DNA from 2 places in the Planktothrix sp. PLAVEN19ND genome. Region 1 is predicted to be linked to the other one. Evidence: riboswitches for the same ligand, from Rfam matches in the RefSeq annotation. Region 1 holds a riboswitch; the other holds the start of a gene.
What was found. A riboswitch is a leader RNA that binds a small molecule or an ion and turns the genes downstream of it on or off. The one in region 1 is predicted to bind cyclic di-AMP.

Region 1 (7,513 bases):
TTGAAAGAAAGTGTTAGAGCTAGAATGAAGGTGATGGTTAAACGCTTACTACGCCAGTATGGTTATCCCCCGGATATGCAGGCGTTAGCTACAGAGTTAGTGTTGGAACAGGCGAAAGTATTTACAGAATCTATTGATATCAATAAAAAACACTTAAGAGGCTATTCCTAATCGGGAACAACCTCTTAAACTTTAATAGGGGATAATTTTTAAGCTATCAATAATCAAGCATTACCCAAGGTGGGAATCTCAACAGAGCCCGAACCTCGATTCTGAAAACTGGGTAAATCCAAGCCACTGGGACGGCGACTTTTCTGGGCTAAACGATAGCTGACACTTTGTAATTCCGCATGGAGTTGTTTATTTTCCCGTTGAAGTAATTCAACTTTTTCCATGACTTCGTTCAGACGTTCTGAGAACTTCTGACGGTATACTCCGGGTAACTCCTGGACGACCTGTTCCAACATTCGAGAACGGTCTGTTAACTCCTCCACTGACTGTCTGAGTTGATAGGCTTCCGTATCTCGTTCGGCTATTTGTCCTTGATAAAACTTAACTTGCTGCTCCATCTCTTGCAGTTGTTCGCGCAAGGCCACCATTTGCACTTGATGACGTTCAGAAACCTCCGGGCTTGGTAATAAGTTAGCATCCCCTTTTACCAAACGGAAAAGTTCCTGGGATAACTGTTGAATCAACTGCTCCCGCATTTGTAGCTCCTCGTTCAAACGAGTAACTTCAGCTTGTAAATCCTGTGGCGTTTGACTTTTAGCTTGGCTCACGATGATTAACGGCTCCTATAAATTTATTCTTTATATTTACTCTTAAAATACTCTTAGTATTCCGAATCGGCAAGGGTGAAAAAAACGGAGTAGAGGAAGAACACAGTAGAGATGTTCCAGGGAGAGTCTCTACTGTGTTCTTAATCTATTCAGCCTCTTGAGATTCGGGTTCCGCTTCCGTGGCTTCGACAGGTTCGACCGTTACTTCTTCCTTGATAGTCAGATAACGAATCACCTCATCGCTAATTCGCATAGCTCTTTCCAAAATAGCGATCTGAGCCCCAGGGCCTTCATAATTCATTTGAACGTAAACGCCTTCCCGATGCTTGTCAATGTCATAGGCTAGACGTCGTTTACCTCGATTTTGAATTTTGATATTCTGTCCGCCTTGCTCTTTAAGAATGTTTTCGTATTTGCCAATAGACTGACCAACTTGCTCATCATTGAGATCGGGGCGCAGAATATACATCGTTTCGTAAACAAAAGGCTTCATGCTGTGATTCTCCTTGTGGACAACGGGGCTTCTGGATTCAGAAGCAAGGATCTCTGATTGTATCAGGTTTAGGGTGACAATTTACGTTAATAGTAGTCTCGCAACCCACGATTAGGACATCAACGGATGCTCAAACCCAGAGGGTAAAGTTCCCCATTCCCCATTCCCTATTACCGAACTTGCATATAAACAGCATCAGAAATTGTGGGAATTTCTGCATATTTCCCAGATAAAGACTGAATCACAGAATAGAAAAATACTGCTAAAAGCCCCAGAAATATCATGTTGTAAAGGGTTTGACCGACAAATCCTTGTAAAAGAATACTGCCGAATACCTGGAACACTAACGTGCATAAAATCAGAACAATGTCAATCAGAATGGCTTGCATTGTATTAAATCGGATGAAATGGGGAATATTTTCATTGCGAACCACTAACATATACAGGCCGATAAACACAACAAATCCAGCGAAAGGAATGTATTGATAAAGGAAAATCAAAGGAATAACAGGCAATGTAATAATTTGTAAAACTGGAAACTGTTGGAATAAAAAGCGTCCAAAGGGCAACCCATCCATTAAAGGCAGTAGATAGGGTAGGGCGGCAAAAATGCGATCGCGTACTGTCGTGGTTCCGCGCCAAGTCATAACCAATTCTCCTGAGTATCTCTTAAACCCAGGATAGCGCAGTCCCAGAGATTGGGGTCGGATGTTAGGAAGAAAAGCCGGGAATTGATTCTTAGAAGCCTAGACTGTACCTGTAATCAGGTCTTGATCTCACTGAATATTAGCGATGCGGAAGCCCATCTGACACTCGTACTGACTCGGTTGATTGTTGATGGAGGGACGAACTAAATGCCCACAGGACAACTGCCCCCCTCTCCAACGAGGTTGACCGCTTTGATCGGCTAATAAACATCCCTGACAAACTTGTTGAGAAGCAAGTATCTGGTTATCCATCAAGATGACTAGCATAATGATTCCTCCGACAGACGCCCAACTATATTTCCATTTTAAGTCGATAGTTGTAGGGGATTCGGCTAAATGAGTCACAACTTAATACAATTTTGGAATCAACCATCAGCACAGTAAAGTTATGATTTAAAATCAGGGATAATCCTAATCCGTTTAAATCGGTGATCAAATTGTCTAATTAAGAGGAATTTTATTGTGAGTCGGTCTAACCTAGAAATCTTATCTGAAACTGATCCCGTCATTGCTGATCTGATTCAGCATGAACTCTGTCGTCAACGGGAACACCTAGAATTAATTGCCAGTGAAAACTTTACCTCGGCGGCGGTAATGGCAGCCCAAGGGTCGGTGCTCACCAATAAATACGCCGAAGGGCTTCCCAAAAAACGCTACTACGGCGGTTGTGAATTTGTCGATGGCATCGAACAATTAGCCATTGAGCGCGCCAAACAACTGTTCGGAGCCGCCAGTGCCAATGTTCAACCCCATTCGGGAGCTCAAGCTAACTTTGCGGTGTTCCTGGCGATGCTCAAACCAGGTGACACGATCATGGGGATGGACTTATCCCATGGGGGACATTTAACCCATGGTTCTCCGGTCAATGTCTCTGGTAAATGGTTTAAAGCCTGTCATTATGGGGTTAGCCCGGAAACCGAACAACTGGATTATGACTTGATTTTAGAACTGGCCAAACAGCATAAACCCCAAATGCTCATTTGTGGGTATTCGGCCTATCCTCGAATTATTGATTTTGAGAAATTCAGGGCGATTGCTGATGAAGTCGGGGCCTATTTAATGGCCGATATTGCCCATATTGCCGGGTTAGTGGCAACGGGTCATCATCCTAACCCGATTCCCTACTGTGATGTGGTCACCACCACTACTCACAAAACCTTGAGAGGGCCCCGGGGTGGATTGATTTTAAGTCGGGATGCCGAACTGGGCAAAAAATTGGATAAAGCTGTTTTCCCTGGCAGTCAAGGTGGCCCCCTAGAACACGTTATTGCGGGGAAAGCTGTTGCCTTTGGGGAAGCCCTGAAACCGGAATTTTCTACCTATTCGGGTCAAGTGATTGCTAATGCGAAGGCCCTGGCTACTCAGTTACAAAACCGAGGCTTAAAAATTGTCTCCGGTGGTACGGATAATCATTTGATGTTAGTAGATTTACGGTCGGTGAATATGACTGGAAAACGGGCTGATCAACTGGTTACTGAAGTTAATATTACGGCGAATAAAAATACTGTTCCCTTTGATCCTGAATCTCCCTTTGTCACCAGTGGTTTACGGTTGGGTTCTCCGGCTATGACCACCCGGGGGATGGGAGAAACGGAATTTATCGAAATTGGGAATATTATTGCAGATCGTCTGCTCAACCCTGAAGATGAAGGGATCGGTGAAGTTTGTCGTCAACGGGTGGCGAATTTGTGCGATCGCTTTCCCCTCTATCCCCATTTGAGTTTGAAAGTTCCGGCTTTAGCTTAGTAGGATTTAAACGGATTGATTAAGTATCGTTTTTTCAAAGTTAGCGATCGCTCTCCAACTTATCAAAAGTGCGATCGCTTTTTCTTTTATTAACTTTTCTTAATGGGTTGGGGATTTAGACTTTGATTGGGCTTATATAGCAGTTGCCACATCTATTAGGACATTCTTGAAAGCTAAAAGCTACTTATAGTAAGTATTTACCTATTGCCCATTGCCCATTCCCTATTGCCTCTTGCTATAATAAGAAAAACGAAAACTATTAGGTGTAGTTTTTCGGTGGCCGAAGCGGAGGATAAAGTTATGAAAATTCTATCCACAGCAGTTTTTGGAGCCGCCACAGTGCTTCTACTCGGTTTAGGAGTGACGACTCCAGCCTATTCACAAAATCCTAATGATCTTAAACAATTATTAGAAACCCGGTTCTGTCAAGGGTGTGATTTGAGAGGAGCTAATTTAAGCGGTGCTCATTTGATTGGTGTTGATTTACGAGATGCTAACCTTACGGGTGCAAACCTAGCTAATATCAATTTAGAAGGTGCAGATTTAACCGGAGCAAACTTAACATCTGCCAACCTAGAGGGCGCGTTTTTAAATCAGACTGAATTTAATCATGCTAACCTTAGTAATGCTAATTTAACTAATGCTAATTTAGTTCAAGCTCAATTAGAAGGTTCAAATCTGTTGAATGCAGATTTAACTGGAACTGAATTTGCAATTCCTACTTTACAGACGGCTGAACTTCCTGGAGGTTACGCCCAGGATTTAGGAAGGCCAGAAGAACTAACAATTGGACGAGACCCTGATCGTTTAGTATTCCCTTTTGGGGGGCCAGAATCCGATCAACCCTTTGAATATAATCAAGAATATTTGGATGAGATGGTTAATCCAACTTTGAACCCACTTAAACCCATTGATTCAAATTCTTTTTCCCGCCCAAATAATACTTTTAATGATGGAATGAGAGGAGATGTTCGTCCATCAGGAATAGATATGTTAGAGGTTGGTTTTTAATCCTAATCCATGATCAGCAGTCCTGTTCTAGTTCAGCAAAAATTACCCAAACCAGGGAAGAAAATCGGAACCTTTTTTCCCTGTTAACAAATAATAAATAATACTCTGTTTGTATAATAATTTTCTGAATAGTCAGGATCATTAATTACTCCATAGGATTACTTATTCCTCAAGATAGAACCATTCTAGTTAATTCATGAAGGCAAATCAAGCCGAAACCTTATAATTCAACAATTCCTATTTTACAGATCACCAAAGATTATTAGAGAAGATACAGAAAATTTTAATTTCACCCTTGCAACTTGGAAAATAATGTGTTAACTTCGTAGTCAACCATAAGCGAAGAAGTCAGCCGAGTCTTGCTATTGACAAACAACCGTCAGCAAGAACGGGGGAACCAAATTTTTGGGGCTAATCTCTTTTGATAAATAATAAAGAGAAGGGTATCTCTCAACCCCAGCCCGTCAGCTAACTCCGTAGGCATTGGGAGGAGACTGAAACAGTCAGAATTATTGATAATCTGACAAGATCAGTGTTCCAGGCCAGTATCTTTTTTCTTCGCATTCACTGACCTAGACTCTGAGGAAAATTAATGTTTTTACAATTAAATCTTGCGACCCTAGCGGTCGCCGGACAGATAGCCTGGAAAAAAACCAAGCCTATCTTACTTAGGGATACGTTTGTGTTACCAACGTTAGGATTTTTAGGCGTAATTCTTCTGTGGTGGTTTGTGGCAACTTTCCTCACAGACTTAATGCCAACCCCTTTAGAAGCTTTAATAGATAGCCGAGAATATGCAAATCCTTTTTTCAGAAAAGGGCCGGGTAATTTAGGATTAGGTTGGCTGTTAATTGCCAGTTTACGCAGGGTGATCTTAGGGTTTTTATTAGGGGCTGTAGTAGCAATTCCATTAGGGTTTTTAATTGGAATGTCACGCCCGGCTTTTTTAGCCTTAAATCCCTTAGTTCAGATTTTTAAACCCGTTTCTCCCTTAGCTTGGTTGCCCATTGCTTTAGCCATTTTTAACTTAGCAGAACCCTCCGCCATTTTCGTAATTTTTATTACTTCTTTATGGCCGACGATTATCAATACAGCGTTAGGGGTTGCCAGCGTTAATCCCGATTATTTAGACGTAGCCAGGGTATTAGAAATGCCCCCATGGAAACGGGTGATTAAAATTATTTTACCCGCCAGTTTACCCTACATTTTTACGGGATTACGGATTAGTTTAGGGATTGCTTGGTTAGTGATTGTTGCTGTTGAAATGTTAACCGGAGGAGTTGGGATTGGATTCTTTGTTTGGGATCAATGGAATCGCTTGAATTTAAGTTCAGTATTCCTAGCGGTATTTGTCATCGGAATAACCGGATTATTACTCGATTACGGTTTGGGTCGAATACAAGTTTTAGTTACCCATCGTCGAGCAGCATCATGAGTTTAATTCAATAGAAATTCCCTCTAAAACCTAAAATCAATATGACTACCCGACGTCAATTTTTACAAGGAATGGGACTGACGGCGACGGGGATGGCGTTGTATTCCTGCAATGTTGGTAAACCTCCCGTATCTCAATTATCTGAAGCCGCCTTAGCCGTTGAACCCGTTGTTGATCCCAAAACTTTAGAAAAACGCAATATTACTGTTGGTTACGTTCCTGTTAATGATTGCGCGCCCTTTGCTATTGCTTATGAAAAGGGATTTTTCCACAAATACGGACTTAATGTTAATTTGTCCCGTGAGGCGAGTTGGGCTAATTCCCGTGATGGCATTATTTTCGGCCGTTTAGATGCCTCTCCCGTCGTTTCTGGGGCGGTGACAAATGCCCGTATTGGGGCAGAAGGCGCACGAAAAGCCCCCTTGTGTGCGGCGATGACCATTCACCGCCATGGAAACGCCATGACGATGAATAAAGCCATGTGGGATTATGGCTTACGTCCTTGGCATGAATATAACGGCAATTTAGAAGAATTTGGGCGAGATTTTCGAGGTTATTTTGATGCTTTGCCTCCTGAACAACGCATCTGGGCTGTTGTTTTAAGTTCAGCGATTTATGAATATTTTGCCCGCTATTTATCGGCGGCTGCGGGAGTTGATCCGATGCAAGAATTTCGGATTATTATTATTCCGCCACCCCAAATGGTAAACAATATTAGAATTGGCGCCATGCAAGCTTATATGGTCGCTGAACCTTGGAATACTCGCGCCATTACAGGGAATGAAGGAGTGGGTTTTACCTGCGCCCAAGGTCATGAAATTTGGCATGGACACCCCGATAGACTATTAGGTGTCATGGAGTCTTTTATTAATGAAAATCCTAAGACCTATCGCAGTTTAGTCAAAGCCATGATTGAAGCTTGTCAATATTGCAGTGATCCGGCAAATCGGGCGGAAGTTGCTCAACTGATTACTGACCCTTCTTATACGGGGGCAAAACCGAAAAAAGGAGCTATTGATAAGTTTACTCGACCTGCACTTGTGGGGGATTATAATTACGGCGGATTTGATAACCAACCCCGAATTATTTCTAATCCCTACACCACTGTTTTTTATGATTTACCCCCTGATTTATCTCAAATATCGGGCAATCATTCCACATTTTTATGGCAGTCTCAAAGTCTTTGGTTAATGACACAAGCGGCTCGTTGGGGACAAATTAAAGAAATTCCCAAAGATGCGGAACAAAAAGCTCAGAAAGCTTGGCGAACGGATTTATACAGGGAGATTGCCAACGAAATGGGAATTAAATGTCCGAAGGAGGATTATAAAGTCGAACCTGC
Region 2 (7,513 bases), 1.9 Mb from region 1:
CGATTTATGGTTTAGAAGGTAATGATATTTTAGGAGGAAATGAACAAGCTGATTATATTTTTGGTAATCTAGGAAATGATAGTATTTATGGCGGTCAAGATGACGATACTTTAGCTGGAGGTCAAGATAATGATCTGATTTTTGGTGATGTGGGAAGTGATTTTATTGTGGGCGATCGCGGTGCAGATACATTATTTGGAAACCAGAATAACGATATTATTTATGGGGGAAAAGAGGATGATTTAGTCGCCGGAGGAGAAGGAGATGATCAATTATTCGGGGATTTTGGAGATGATATTCTCTATGGAGATTTAGGTGCTGATATGATCACGGGTGGAGAGGGAAATGATCTCTTTTATATTGGCAAAACTATGGGAGGATTTGCGATTACTGACGCTGATATTATCACAGATTTTACTCTAAATCAAGATGCTATTGGATTATTAGGAGATCTGACATTCACTGCGTTAAAGATTACTCAAGGAACTGGGGAATATGCTAATGATACGATTATTCAAGATAAAAGTTCTAATGAATATTTAGCAATTCTCAAAAACGTAAATAACAATAGTCTCAATTCTGATAATTTTATTTTTAAAGGTTCTGATCCTATCCCAGAACCAACTCCCGTACCGACATTAGAGCCCACACCTTCACCAACATTAGCGCCCACACCAATACCAACTCCAGTATCAACACCCGATCCGACTCCAGTAACAACTCCAGCACCAACACCCGATCCGACTCCAATACCAACTCCAGCACCAACACCCGATCCGACTCCAATACCAACTCCAGCACCAACACCAGTACCGACACCATTACCAACACCCGATCCAACACCAGTACCGACTCCAATACCAACTCCAATACCAACTCCAGTACCGACTCCATTACCGACTCCAATACCAACACCAGTACCGACTCCAATACCAACTCCAATACCAACACCAGTACCGACACCAACACCAGTACCTCTTAGTGTTTTAGGGTTTAGTTCTGCTAATTTTAGTGTTAATGAAAATGGCATACCTGTTAACACTATTACGATCAATAGAACGGGAGGAAGTAGTGGTTTAGTGACGGCACAAATCACCCCAACGGATGGAACTGCAACGGCAATTTCAGATTATACTAATACGCCCCTAACGGTAACATTTGCGGATGGAGATATTACCTCTAAAACTATTACAATTCCCATCATTGAGGATACGGTATTTGAACCGACGGAAAGCATTAATTTGACCTTAGCTATTACCGAAGGAAGCGCGACCATCGGAACTCAAAATACTGCAATTTTACAAATTGTTGATAATGATCCGAGTGAAAATCTCCCGTTAAATAGTGCAACCTATTTAGGAACAACTGGAAATGATAGTGGTACATCGGTTGAAATTTCCCCAGTTAATAATAATATTATTATTGCGGGTAATTTCAACGGTGTGGGAGAAATTCAAAGGTTACAAAATGGCAATACAGCACCTTTATCTAATACACCATTAGGCGGTGTTGTGAATGATTTAGATGTGGATCGAGATAGTGGAGAAATTGTCGCTGTTGGGGATTTTGGAATTAAGGTTTATGACCCTACAGCTAATACGGTTTTATGGTCACAACTGGGAACTTTTAATCGAGTTGCGATCGCGTCGGATGGTACAGTTGCCACTTTAAATAATAGTACAGATACGATTACTTTATGGAATGCAGCGGGAACTCAATTAACTAGCACAACCTTAACTGGAACGAATGTTAATCCGGCGGATATTACGATTGATCCTACCACTAAACAAGTCTTTGTTACCGGGTATAATCAAGTTACCAGCACTTTACAAACGCCGTTCTTACGCGGGTTTGATTCTTCCTTAAATTTGTTATGGAAAACCTGGGATTTTAGTGCAACGGAAGTCACCGGACAAAATTTAGGAGCAGATACAAGAGGAGAACGAATTACAATGGGTAAAGATGGGGGACTGTATTTCTTAGGAAGAACCGATGGTGGCAATAATGTTTTTCAACGGGATGGTCAAACCATTACGCAAAATTTAGCCTCAAAAGTTGATGTTGATTCCTTTAATAATTTCTCCGGTGCTGGGGCGGGAACTTTCACTTTTCATGCCAAAATTAATCCGAATAATGGAATTGTTGATCGGGGTCAATTTATTGTTACCCGGACTAGTACCGGGGCGAATAGTTTTACCCCCAATTCCATCACGGCTGACGAATTTGGTAATGTATATATAGGAGGATCTTCGGCATTTCAATTGCAAAATCGTCCGGCTAAAACCATTAATAATCAACCCGTTGGAGCTTATACCTTGGGAGAAATGGCAGTATTAGGATTATCGGCTGATTATACTATCAGAAAATTCTGGACTCCTTTAACTCAAACCGGTGACGCTGATGGGGCGAAAGGAAGTGTGAATGGTTTTGCGGTGGCAAAGGGTCAAGCGGTGATTTTGGGGACAGTAACCCAACCCTCTGTTGCGACAACAACTAACGCGATTAATCCTAATCCATTAGGAGGAAATGATGCTTATTTAGCCACTTGGTCAGTTTAGCTCAGAAACCGGGTTTCTCAACAGAACTTGATGGAGACTCAGAGATAAGGATTAGAAACCCGGTTTCTTAAATCTGCGTCTATAGACTTAAATACACCCCCACTTTTGTTTTATACCTTTAACCTGTAAATTCTCACCTGCACTCATTATGTTAAACCGCTTGACAATTGCCCGATCTTTGCGCCGTCGTTGGTTGTATCCGGTGATTTCAATAACTCTTACCCTGGGTATTGTATTGAGTTCAACGGTCACAACTTTGGCAATTCCTTTACCCGAATTAATCTTTAGAGGAATTCAAGTTATCCAGTTATCGAATTTATCGGCCCGTCAGGAAATTGCGATCGGGGAACAAATTAATCAAGAATTACTCTCTAAACAAGTTAAATTATTTCGTAATCAAGAGGCTCAAAACTATATTAATCAAATTGGTCAACGTCTAGCCCAAGCCAGCGAGCGCCCGAATATTCCCTACACGTTTCAAGTGATTGATGATCGGAATGTCAATGCTTTTGCCACTATGGGCGGGTTTGTTTATGTTAATACGGGCTTAATTGCGGCGGCGGATAATGAAGCGGAATTAGCGAGTGTGATAGCCCATGAAATCGGACATATTGCTGGACGTCATGCGATTAAACAAATGCGTCAAGCGGCGGTGGCGGCGGGGGTGGCTACGGCCGTTGGTGCGGATCAGAATAAATTAGTTCAAATTGGGGTGGAATTAGCCTTAAACCGCCCTAAAAGCCGTGAAGCTGAATATGAAGCCGATCGCCTGGGTTTAGCAACTTTAATTCGTGCGGGTTATGCGCCGCGGGGTGCTGTAGATTTTATGGCTAAACTGTTAAAAAGTGGGTCTCCGCCAACCATTATCAGCACTCACCCAGCCACGGGCGATCGCATTTCCGCCATGCAACGACTTCTTGATCCCAGTATGGTTAACTCCGGCGATGGGTTAGATAGCAATTCCTATCGCGCTACCGTTGAACGAATTTTATCTTAATTTCAACGAATTAATCGAAACTTTACGCGCCTTGAATCGAAGTTCAGGGCGCTTTTGATTGCTATATAGCAATCTTAAATGATTTGTGATAAAAACCTGTAGGGGTTTGGAGACCAAACCCAGGCGCAAAGAGGGTTTGGAGACCAAACCCCTACTATAAAATGTTACAACCCCTACACGGATTGCTATAGATAGACAAAATTCAATTAATATGCTAGGTTAACCTATTAAGTAGAGTCAGTCAGCCTAATCCACTCTTTTTTAATGAGTTAAGAGCGGGGGAACCATATTTAGGGGCTTATCTTCGATTGTTTACGATTGTCGAGAAGGACATCTCTCAGTCCTAGCCCGTCAGCTAACCCCGTCGGCTGTGAGAGAAGACTGTTGATCGGCAAAGTTTTGATCATTGCCCTCACCGGAATTCTAAGTATATCAGACTGTGTTATTAATATTCAATCCGTGAGGGTTGAATACGAGAATCAAACCCACTTGCAAAGATGTGTGAGGGTCATGGAAATGGCTAGGTTTTGTTGTTTGCTAATTTTGGGTAATCACAGATATAGATAACCTGTCCTAAAATTCAATGAGTGCGGGGATTAACAAACATTAATCTCCCTTTAACTTTCGTATTCCATTTGAGGCTGACTATGCACCCTGCGATTTTAGTTCTCCTGCAAGTTTTGATCGTGATTGGATTATCCCGATTAATGGGATTATTCTGTCGTCAAATTAAACAACCCTTAGTCATTGGAGAAATTATTGCCGGAATTATGTTGGGGCCATCATTATTAGGGTTAATTGCTCCTAATGTGATGACCGCTTTATTCCCTGCCGAAACTCTATCCTACTTGAATGTTTTATCTCAAATTGGACTAATTTTCTTCATGTTTTTAATTGGGTTGGAACTGAACCCGAAATATTTGAGTGGGCAACTAGAAAAGGCAGTTTTAATTTCTCACGTTAGTATTGTAGTTCCCTTTGCATTGGGGATTTCGACCGCATTAATTCTGTATCCAATTGTTTCTAATAATGGCGTTTCCTTCACTGCGTTTGCCTTATTTTTAGGTTCGGCTTTATCGATTACGGCTTTTCCCGTTTTAGCGCGAATTATCACAGAAAATAATTTACAAGGAACTCGTTTAGGAACCTTAGCTTTAACTTGTGCCGCCGTTGATGATGTCACCGCCTGGTGTTTATTAGCCTTAGCAATCGCGGTCACCAGAACTAACAGTATATCGGGGGCATTTCCCACGATTATTGCATCGATTCTTTATATTATTTTAATGGCAACCGCAGGGCGGTGGCTTTTGCGAAAACTCTCTGTCCATTATCAACGCACAGGACGACTCACCCAATGGGTTTTAGCTTGGATTTATATGGGAGTGGTGGCTTCTGCATTAATTACTGAATTGATCGGAATTCACTTAATTTTTGGAGCCTTTTTACTCGGGGCTGTGATGCCCAAAGATCCAGGTTTAGTCCGAGAAATAGCTGAAAAAACAGAGGATTTTGTCTTAATTTTTTTACTACCAATTTTCTTTGCTTATAGTGGATTACGCACGGAAATTGGCTTGCTAAATCGTCCTGAATTGTGGTTATTATGTGCGTTAGTCGTTGGGGTGGCAATTATTGGAAAATATGTCGGAACCTATGTCGCCGCCAGGGTTAGTGGAATTGAAAAACGGGAAGCCTCGGCGTTAGGTTGGTTAATGAATACTAGGGGATTAACTGAACTAATTGTTTTAAATATTGGCTTAAGTTTTGGGGTAATTTCACCGTTACTTTTTACCCTATTAGTCATTATGGCATTAGTCACAACCTTTATGACTTCGCCATTATTAGAAATGACCTATCCCAAAGAGTTAATTAAACTTGATATTATTGAACCGGAAACCCGAACAATAAGTCCTGAACCTCTGACTCCTGCTTATCGAGTTTTAGTTCCTGTTGCAAATCCCAATACTCAAAGAGGATTAGTACAATTAGCTTTAGCGATCGCCGGAAAACCTCCTGCTGTTGTTCATCCTTTAAGTTTAATCGAACTAGAGGAAGATTATTTATTTCAAAGTACGCCCGATGAAGCAAACCGCTTAATTGAGAAACAACGACAACGTTTAGAAGAATTAATTCAAAGTTTAGAACCTCCTGAACTCAGACAAGGAGTTTATCCAATTATCCGCATTGCCCAGGATGTTGCTAAAAAAACGATAGAAATTGCACAAGTTGATCAAGCTAATTTAATATTAGTAGGTTGGCATCGTCCCGCCTTCAGTGACAATCGTTTAGGTGGGAGAGTTGGCAAAATTTTGAATACTTCTCCCACCGATGTTGCCGTATTTGTCAATAAAGAACAGCAACAAATTCAGTCCTTATTAGTGGCTTATGCTTCTAATATTCACGATGATTTAGGGTTGACTTTAGCCTTAAGAATGATGTTCAATGACCCCAATTGTCAGTTAAAAATTTTAGTGACATCTAACGAACCAGAGAAAGAATTAAGCTATGAATTACGGAATATGATTGATATATTGCCCACCCAGATTCAATCCCGTTTAGAAATGATTCGACTGCCAGAAACTGATCCCATTCAAGCGGTAATTGAAACTTCAAAAACCGTAGATTTAACCATTGTAGGTACCAGCCGCACCTGGGGAATTGAAAGGCAAACTTTGGGACGGTATACCGATCAACTGGCTCAAGATTGTCATTCATCTTTACTGATTACTCGGAGTTATTCTCAAGTTACCTCCCACCTCGAATCATTATTACAGCAATCGATTAACACCTAACAATTATTATTGAACTATGCGCCATAATTTTAACTGGATATCCTTCGTCTTTTATGCGGCTACAATCGCCTCAGTTCTGATCCTTTTTAAAGGAGTCACAACCTATGGAGAAACCCAATTAAAAGCACCTGTCAGTATTGGGGGTGATTATTCTATAGAGTTTGATACCCCTCCCAACTGTTTAAAAAACAAAGATTTAACCTTGAAAATTGAACAGTCAGGTATTTATATTTTTGCCAATTTAGTATTAGAAAAATCCCCAGATAATCTGAATAAAATCGCGTTAAGTGGCAAATTTAAGGAGCCAAAAATGATATTATCGGGAATTTCAAATCCGTTATTGTTCTGTTCATCTGATCTGTCCCAAACTTCTAATCCATTAACACTTACAGGAGAATTTAAAAACAAACTATTTAAAGGTCAAATACAGGATAAAACCTTATCCAATCCGATCAATTTTACCGCAAAATTAAACCCGGTATCTAAATCGGAAAAACAAGCTCATTAAATTACTAAAGCTGATTTTGGCTTTGGAAAAAGATCTAATACTTTTAAAAAAGTTCATTGATGCTTAAATTCTATCCTCTATTCCTAAACCTATGTTATCAATAGAAACCCTGGATTCTTTCATTGCTGGAATTACCTTCATTGGGGTAATTATCCTAATTATAGGAGAGTGGCTACACCTGACCATCGCCGCATTTTTAGGTGCTCTGATTCTGATTTTTTTCCATGTCATGACCTTGACGGAGGCTGTTAATTATATCAGTCAAAGTTATGCAACTTTAGGGTTATTTTTTGGGGTAATGGTTTTAGTCCGTTGCTTTGAACCTACTAAAATTTTTGATTATTTAGCCGTCAAAATGATTTTGATGGCTAAGGGAGAAGGGAAACGATTATTGTTGGGAATAGTCGCCTTAACGACTCCCATTTGTGCGATGTTACCCAACGCTACAACAGTGATGTTGTTAGCGCCTTTAATTCCTCCCATTGCTCAGGATTTAGGAATTGATTTTGTCCCCTTATTAATTTTAATGGTATTCATTGCTAATAGTTCTGGATTATTAACCTTAGTTGGAGATCCTGCCACATTTATTGTCGGAGATGCGATTAATATTAGCTTTTTTGATTACTTACAACGATTAAGTATTGGAGGAGTATTAGCCGTA

Region 2: it holds a riboswitch for cyclic di-AMP, as region 1 does, so the genes downstream of both, AC2D3N_RS19975 (cation:proton antiporter) here and ntrB (nitrate ABC transporter permease) in region 1, are expected to answer to the same signal.

What each region holds. Positions count from the first base shown of each region.
Region 1 is NZ_CM170132.1:2,756,155-2,763,667, reverse strand. It holds gene AC2D3N_RS12115 (type I restriction endonuclease subunit R) at 1-171, shown strand, start outside; gene AC2D3N_RS12110 (Npun_F5560 family protein) at 225-782, opposite strand; gene rpsF (30S ribosomal protein S6) at 925-1,272, opposite strand; gene AC2D3N_RS12100 (Tic20 family protein) at 1,443-1,919, opposite strand; gene AC2D3N_RS12095 (hypothetical protein) at 2,049-2,246, opposite strand; gene glyA (serine hydroxymethyltransferase) at 2,442-3,725, shown strand; gene AC2D3N_RS12085 (pentapeptide repeat-containing protein) at 4,026-4,736, shown strand; cyclic di-AMP (ydaO/yuaA leader) riboswitch at 5,077-5,234, shown strand; gene ntrB (nitrate ABC transporter permease) at 5,329-6,171, shown strand; gene AC2D3N_RS12075 (ABC transporter substrate-binding protein) at 6,213-7,513, shown strand, end outside.
Region 2 is NZ_CM170132.1:4,681,910-4,689,422, forward strand. It holds gene AC2D3N_RS19965 (Calx-beta domain-containing protein) at 1-2,558, shown strand, start outside; gene AC2D3N_RS19970 (M48 family metallopeptidase) at 2,707-3,555, shown strand; cyclic di-AMP (ydaO/yuaA leader) riboswitch at 3,789-3,939, shown strand; gene AC2D3N_RS19975 (cation:proton antiporter) at 4,203-6,344, shown strand; gene AC2D3N_RS19980 (hypothetical protein) at 6,361-6,852, shown strand; gene AC2D3N_RS19985 (ArsB/NhaD family transporter) at 6,944-7,513, shown strand, end outside.